3 regions of the Streptomyces sp. NPDC045470 genome follow, and region 1 is predicted to be linked to each of the others. Evidence: riboswitches for the same ligand, from Rfam matches in the RefSeq annotation. Region 1 holds a riboswitch; each other region holds the start of a gene.
The links. A riboswitch is a leader RNA that binds a small molecule or an ion and turns the genes downstream of it on or off. The one in region 1 is predicted to bind cobalamin.
Positions count from the first base shown of each region.

Region 1 (2,191 bases):
TGTCGGCGGCGACGTGCCCGGCGAGGTGGTGCACCCCGTACAGCGGCACGCCCAGCCCGTACGCCAAGCCCTTGGCACCGGCCAGGCCGACCTGGAGGGCGCCCGACAGGCCGGGGCCGGTGGTCACGGCCACCGCGCCGATGTCGGCCATGGTCAGGCCCGCGTCGTCGAGGGCGCGGTGCACGACGGGGGTGAGGGAGTGCACGTGCGCGCGGGCCGCGATCTCCGGCACGACGCCGCCGTAGCGCGCGTGCTCGTCCATGCTGGACGCCACCGCGTGCCCGAGCAGCTTTCCGTCGCGGACCAGGCCCGCCCCGGTCTCGTCGCAGGAGGACTCGATCCCCAGCACCACTGGAGAGCCTGGAGATGCCACCGCACCGCTCCTTCGTACCCGTTCCGTACCCGGCTTCGCCGCCGCCTTGCTGCAAGTGGGGCGCCTTGTTGCGAGTTATGTGCAACAACTCGTCTCCGACCAGGATACGGCGGCCCGTACCGGCCCGGGCGGGGGCCGCGGGCGGGCCGGCCCCGCCGGGGAAGGGCCGCGGGGCGGTCCGCGCGGGCGGTCACGGCGCCCTGGGAGCCGCCGGCCCGCCGAGTTCCCCCGCCACCCGGGCGTTCCACCGGCCGTCCCGCCCGCTCAGCGCCGTCACGGTCAGCGGCGGTACGTCCACCCGCCAGAAGGACGAGGGCGGTGCCCCCAGCGCGCACACCACGCACGCACGTACGACGTCCGGTTCCGCTACGGCCACGATCCGGCCGCCCTCCGCCGCGAGGCCCGCCAGCCAGTCCGCCACCCGGCCGAGGAACTGCGCCAGCGTCTCGCCGCCGTGCGGCGCGCTGTGCGCGTCGGACAGCCAGGCCGTGACTGCCGCGGGCTCGGCGGCCAGCACGTCCTCCAGGGCCAGCCCCCGCCAGCGGCCCATCGCACGGCCCGCCGCCCCCGGAGCCGGGTCCGCGCGCAGGCCGAGCGCTTCGGCCGTCTCCCGGCAGCGCGCGGACGGGGAGGTCAGAGCCCGGTCGGCGGGCAGTGCGGCGGCAGCGGGGCGGGCGGCGTGGGCCCGGCGCAGACCGTCCGGTGTCAACGGTTCGTCGGCCGGGAAGCGCACGGCGCCCAGGGCGTCGTCGAAGGACGGTGAGACCAACATCACCCGAGTTGTCATGCGCACCTCTTTCGACGGGGAGAACTGAGGGCGCACCAGGGGAACGGCCGGGCGCGCGCCCGTCGCCGTGCGCCCTCGGCGCCGTCCGCGGGGCCTTGGCCCGGCCGCCGCCACGCGGTACGTTCCCGATGATATTGACGATGACATGACGGAAGCCGGTGGAATTCCGGCGCGGTCGCGCCACTGTGAACCCGCACCGGTCCCGTACGGGACCGACGGACGAGCCAGACCCGTCCTGTCGTCACGACTCCCCGACCGGGACGCGAGTTCCCCAGGAGGTTCCGCCATGGCCCAGTCCGTCGCGCCGCCCGCCACCGGCCGCGCCGCGCCCGCCCCCCTCCCCGTCCGGACGGTCCTGCCGTGGGCGGTGTTCGGCGGCATCCTCATGCTCGTCCTGCTCTACTTCGTCGGCGCCGAACAGGGCGCCACCGCGCTGTTCTCCGGCACCGGCGTGCACGAGTGGGTCCACGACGGACGCCACCTCCTCGGCTTCCCCTGCCACTGACCGGGGGCTCCGCACATGAACTCCGCCACCGTCAGATCCCTCCTGGTGCGCGGCATGCTGGCCGGCCTCGCCGCCGGCCTGCTCGCCCTGCTCGTCGCCTACCTGCTGGGCGAACCGCAGGTCGACGCCGCCATCGCCTTCGAGGACGCGCACGCCCACGAACACGGGGCCGAGGTCGTCAGCCGCGCGGTGCAGTCCACCGCGGGCCTGGCCACCGGCGTCCTGGTGTACGGCGTCGCACTGGGCGGGATCGCCGCCCTGGCCCACTGCGTCGCCCTCGGGCGCGTCGGCCGCTTCGGCCCCCGCGCCACCGCCCTGCTGCTCTCCGGCGCCGCCTTCGGCGCGCTCTGCCTCGTACCGTTCCTGAAGTACCCGGCCAATCCGCCGTCCGTCGGGGACCCCGACTCCATCGGCACCCGCACCGCGCTGTACTTCCTGATGATCGCCCTCAGCGTGCTGCTGGCCGTCGCCGCCGTCATCCTCGGCAAGCGGCTCGCACCTCGCCTGGGCACCTGGTACGCGACGG
Region 1 is NZ_JBEZAN010000013.1:53,315-55,505, forward strand. It holds gene tsaD (tRNA (adenosine(37)-N6)-threonylcarbamoyltransferase complex transferase subunit TsaD) at 1-373, opposite strand, end outside; gene AB0A97_RS29045 (histidine phosphatase family protein) at 564-1,160, opposite strand; cobalamin riboswitch at 1,270-1,413, shown strand; gene AB0A97_RS29050 (CbtB-domain containing protein) at 1,447-1,665, shown strand; gene AB0A97_RS29055 (CbtA family protein) at 1,681-2,191, shown strand, end outside.

Region 2 (2,191 bases), on a different contig from region 1:
ACGCAGGCGGCGCCCTTGCGCCGGCCGCCCTGGTTCACGGCCGCGACCGAGGCGTCCAGGGTGCGCAGGAACGGCACGATGCCGTTGGAGTGGCCGTTGGTGCCGCGGATCAGCGAGCCGCGGGCGCGGACCCGGGAGTACGACAGGCCGATGCCGCCGGCGTGCTTCGACAGCCGGGCCACCTGGTGGTAGCGGTCGTAGATCGAGTCCAGCTCGTCCAGCGGGGAGTCCAGCAGGTAGCAGGAGGACATCTGCGGGTGCCGGGTACCGGAGTTGAACAGGGTGGGCGAGGAGGGCAGGTACGACAGCGTGCTGGTCAGCCGGTACAGCTCGGCGACGTCGGCGAGTGCCCGCTCGCTGTGGTCCTCGGCCAGGCCGCAGGCCACCCGCAGCAGGAAGTGCTGCGGGGTCTCGATCACCTGGCGGGAGATCGGGTGGCGCAGCAGGTAGCGGGAGTGCAGGGTACGCAGGCCGAAGTAGCCGAACCGGTCGTCGGCGCCGTCCGTCAGCGCGCGCTCCACCAGCTCGTCCAGGCGGTCCGCGTGGGTCCGTACGAACTCCGCCGTGCTGTCGGCGATCAGGCCCTCGCGGTGGCCGACGGCGACGGAGGCGGAGAAGGCGACCGCCCCCTCCGCGGCCGCCTCCTCCGCGATGGCGCGGGTCAGCAGGCGGGCGGCCAGCTTGGAGTACTGCGGCTCGTCGCCGATCAGGCCGGCCGCGGCCTCCATGGCCAGCGAGCGCAGCTCGGCCTCGTCGGAACCGGGGTGGCGGCCGCGCAGCGCGGCGGCGGCGATCTTGCCCGGGTCGGTGGCGGGCAGGTCGACGGTGAGGTCGGTCAGCGTGTGCAGCAGGGCGGCGCCGGGGCCGTCCGTGGCCTGGCCGCCGTGGCCCTGCCGGGGCTGCGTGTCCTTCGCGGGCTGCACGACCTGCTCGGCTGCTGCGGGCTCCGTTGGCGCGATGGTCACGTGCTGCTCTCCCTCACTCGGCGGGGGCCTGGGGAGGGCACGGGGCGCGTACGGGCGTGCGGCACCCCCGGTACGGCAAGGGGCGCGCGGGCACACCGCGCAGCGTCCACCGGTCCAACCCGCGAGACCCGGACGTATCGACGTCCGCGCCGGTCCTGGCGCGGGCGTACTGTGGGCAGGTCTTCGGACTCACGGGTGCGGATTGACGCACTTCGTACACCGTTGCGGGACAGTTCCGGATTCGCACCGGATTCCCCTGCGACGACAGCGAGCACGAGCATACATCTTGTGCTGCCTCGTGCACCCACCCCCATATCTTGTGTCGCGTTGGCGCGGGGATGTCCGGAGCCGTGGTATTCGACGGCCGTTCCGGGGCGGTTTCCCGGGGTTTTCCGGGGCCTCCGAGAGGGTGCCACGCGGTGGCTCCGGGGCTGTTCCCGGGGGCCGGGGCCGTTCGCCGGGCCATCCGCCCGGCCGTTCGCCGGGCCGTCCGCCGCGGCCTGGACGGGGGCTGATGCAGGGGGCGTATTGGTGGCGCGGAATGCCCCTGACGCGTTGACCGGGGCTCCTGGAGCGTATTGGCTCCTTGTCTGCTCCGTCGGTCGGCGGGGCGGGTGGGGGCCTTGTGCGAGGGGGAACATGCGAGGAACCGGTGCGGCGCGCGGCGCCGTGCGCGTCGTGGGGCTGATGGCGGGGGCGTGCGTCGTGGCAGGGGTGCTGACGGCGTCACCGGCAGCCGCCGCGGGGCGGGCGGCTCCGGCCACCGAGCGGGTCGGTGTTGCCATGGACGGGACGCAGGGAAACGGTTTTTCGGGCGATCCGGAGCTCAGCGCGAACGGGCGGTTCGTGGCATTCACCTCGGAAGCCACCGATCTGGGGCCCACGGACACCAACGGCCAGCAGGACGTCTACGTCAAGGATTTACGGACGGGAAAGGTCGACCTGGTCAGCGTCGCCGGTGACGGCACGCCCGGTGACGCCCTCTCCGGATCGCCCGGGATCAGCGCCGACGGACGGTATGTGGCCTTCTACTCCGGCGCGGCGAACCTGGTCCCCGGCGACACCAACGGCGAGGGCGACGTCTTCGTCCACGACCGCCGCACCGTGCGCACCGTGAGTCCCACCGCGGGCGCCGGGAGGTCCCCGTACGGATACGGGGTGCAGAACTTCGCCCTCAGCGGCGACGGCCACCGCCTCGCCTTCGGCTCCTACCGCCCGGACCTGGT
Region 2 is NZ_JBEZAN010000002.1:705,777-707,967, reverse strand. It holds gene AB0A97_RS09465 (ribonucleoside-diphosphate reductase subunit alpha) at 1-965, opposite strand, end outside; cobalamin riboswitch at 1,122-1,263, opposite strand; gene AB0A97_RS09460 (hypothetical protein) at 1,605-2,191, shown strand, end outside.
Region 2: linked by a shared signal. The riboswitch ahead of AB0A97_RS09465 (ribonucleoside-diphosphate reductase subunit alpha) and the one ahead of AB0A97_RS29050 (CbtB-domain containing protein) in region 1 are both predicted to bind cobalamin.

Region 3 (2,191 bases), on a different contig from region 1:
CGTCGCCCTCCAGCAGCAGCTCCTGAGCTGAACCGGCGGCGCCGGGTGTCCCGGGTGCGTCAGGCGCCCGGGGCTCCCGGCGGGACCGACCTCACAGCGCCACCACCGAGCACGCCGACTAGACTCGCTTCCGGTCCGTAACACCTCACTCCGTCCGAGGAGCGCGCTCGTGCTTGAGGCAGTCTTCACCACCCTGCTCGTCCTGGTCGCCGTCGGCGTCGTCGCCTTCGCCGGGCTGACCTGGAAGAAGCTGTACCAGGGCCAGCGCTGAGAACCCCGAACACACCAGACTTCCCCGACACAGATCGCCTGAGCTGATGATCGAGATCCCGTCCGACCTGAACCCGGCCCTCGTGCCCCTCGCCTTCCTGCTCGGCAACTGGGAGGGTGCCGGCGTCGCCGACTTCCCCGGTTCCGAGAAGTGCAACTTCGGCCAGGAGGTCACCTTCACGCACGACGGCCGTGACTTCCTCGAATACACCTCGCACAGCTGGGTGCTCGACGGCGAGGGCAAGAAGGTCGCTCCGCTGGAGACCGAGTCCGGCTACTGGCGCATCGACAAGGACCGCAAGGTCGAGATCGTGATGATCCGCGACGGCGGCGTCGCGGAGGTCTGGTACGGCGAGCTGGCCGACCAGAAGCCGCAGATCGACCTGGCCACCGACGCCGTGGCGCGGACCGCGGCCTCCGGCCCGTACAGCGGCGGCAAGCGCCTGTACGGGTACGTGAACAGCGACCTGATGTGGGTCGGCGAGAAGGCCACCCCCGAGGTGCCGCTGCGTCCGTACATGTCGGCGCACCTGAAGAAGGTCGTCGACCCGCGCGAGTGGGCCAAGGACATCAAGGACCTGCCGGACGACGGCATCGCCTTCTTCAAGTAGACAAGCAGACCTCCACAGGTCGCAGAGCGCCCCGGCGGGGGAAGTCCGGTGAGAGTCCGGCGCTGACCCGCAACGGTGTGCGGAACCGCGTGTTCCGCCAGCCCGATCACCCGCGGGGGCGCCGGTTCCTGATCAACTCGCCGTGGACTGCGAGGGGACACCGCCGCGGGCCTCGCGCCACGCGCCGTCACCCCGGACCGTACGGACGCGGCCCGAGCCGAAGGCGTACGCCCCTTGGCCGCCCCAGCCCGTACCGCCGCCTCCGCCTCCGCACCCGTCGGGCCCGACGGTGACCGGCCCCGTACCGGCTCGCCGCTGCCCACCGTGCCGCTGGCCGCCGGGCTCGCCGTCGTGCTGCTCGCGTCCCTGGTGTGCGGCGTCGGCCTCGGCGCCTCCGGTGTCGGGTGGGGCGAGGTGCTGCGCCACCTCGGCGCCGGGCTGAGCGGCGGGACCATCACCTCCGACGAGGTCTCCGCCTACACCATCGTGTGGGAGCTGCGCTTCCCGCGCACGCTGCTGGCCGCCGTCGTCGGCGCCGGGCTGTCCGCCATCGGCGTGGCCGTCCAGGCCCTGGTGCGCAACGCCCTCGCCGACCCCTTCGTGCTCGGCATCTCCTCCGGCGCCGCGGTCGGCGCCAACGCCGTCCTGCTCTTCGGCTCGCTCGGCGCCCTCGGCGTCTGGGCCCTGTCCACCGCCGCCTTCGGCTCGGCGCTGCTGGCCATGGTGCTGGTCTACGCGGCGGCCCGCAGCGCGCACGGCCTGACCCCGTTGCGCCTGGTCCTGACCGGCTCCGCCATGTACTACGGCTTCTCCGCCCTCTCCACCCTGATGGTCTTCGCCGCCGACCGGGGCGAGGCGGCGCGGTCCGCCATGATGTGGCTGCTCGGCAGCCTCAGCGGGGCGGGCTGGGGCTCGCTGCCGGTCGCCGCGGTGGCGGTGGCCGGGGCGCTGCTGTACCTGATGCTCTCCGCGGGCCGGCTGAACGCGCTGGCCATGGGCGACGAGTCGGCCGCCGCGCTCGGCGTGGACCCCGGGCGGCTGCGCCGGGAGCTGTTCGCGGTCACCGCGGCCGTCACCGGCGCGGTGGTCGCGGTCAGCGGGGCGATCGGCTTCGTGGGGCTGATGGTGCCGCACGTGACGCGGATGCTGGTGGGCGCCGGGCACCGCCGGGTGCTGGCGGTGGCGCCGCTGCTGGGTGCGGTGCTGATGGTGTGGGTGGACATCCTGTCCCGGGTGCTGCTGGCGCCCGTCGAGCTGCCGGTCGGAGTGATCACCGCGGTGCTCGGGGTGCCGGCTTTCGTGCTGCTGAT
Region 3 is NZ_JBEZAN010000024.1:41,460-43,650, forward strand. It holds gene AB0A97_RS36970 (hypothetical protein) at 1-31, shown strand, start outside; gene AB0A97_RS36975 (FABP family protein) at 318-881, shown strand; cobalamin riboswitch at 877-1,014, shown strand; gene AB0A97_RS36980 (iron ABC transporter permease) at 1,197-2,191, shown strand, end outside.
Region 3: linked by a shared signal. The riboswitch ahead of AB0A97_RS36980 (iron ABC transporter permease) and the one ahead of AB0A97_RS29050 (CbtB-domain containing protein) in region 1 are both predicted to bind cobalamin.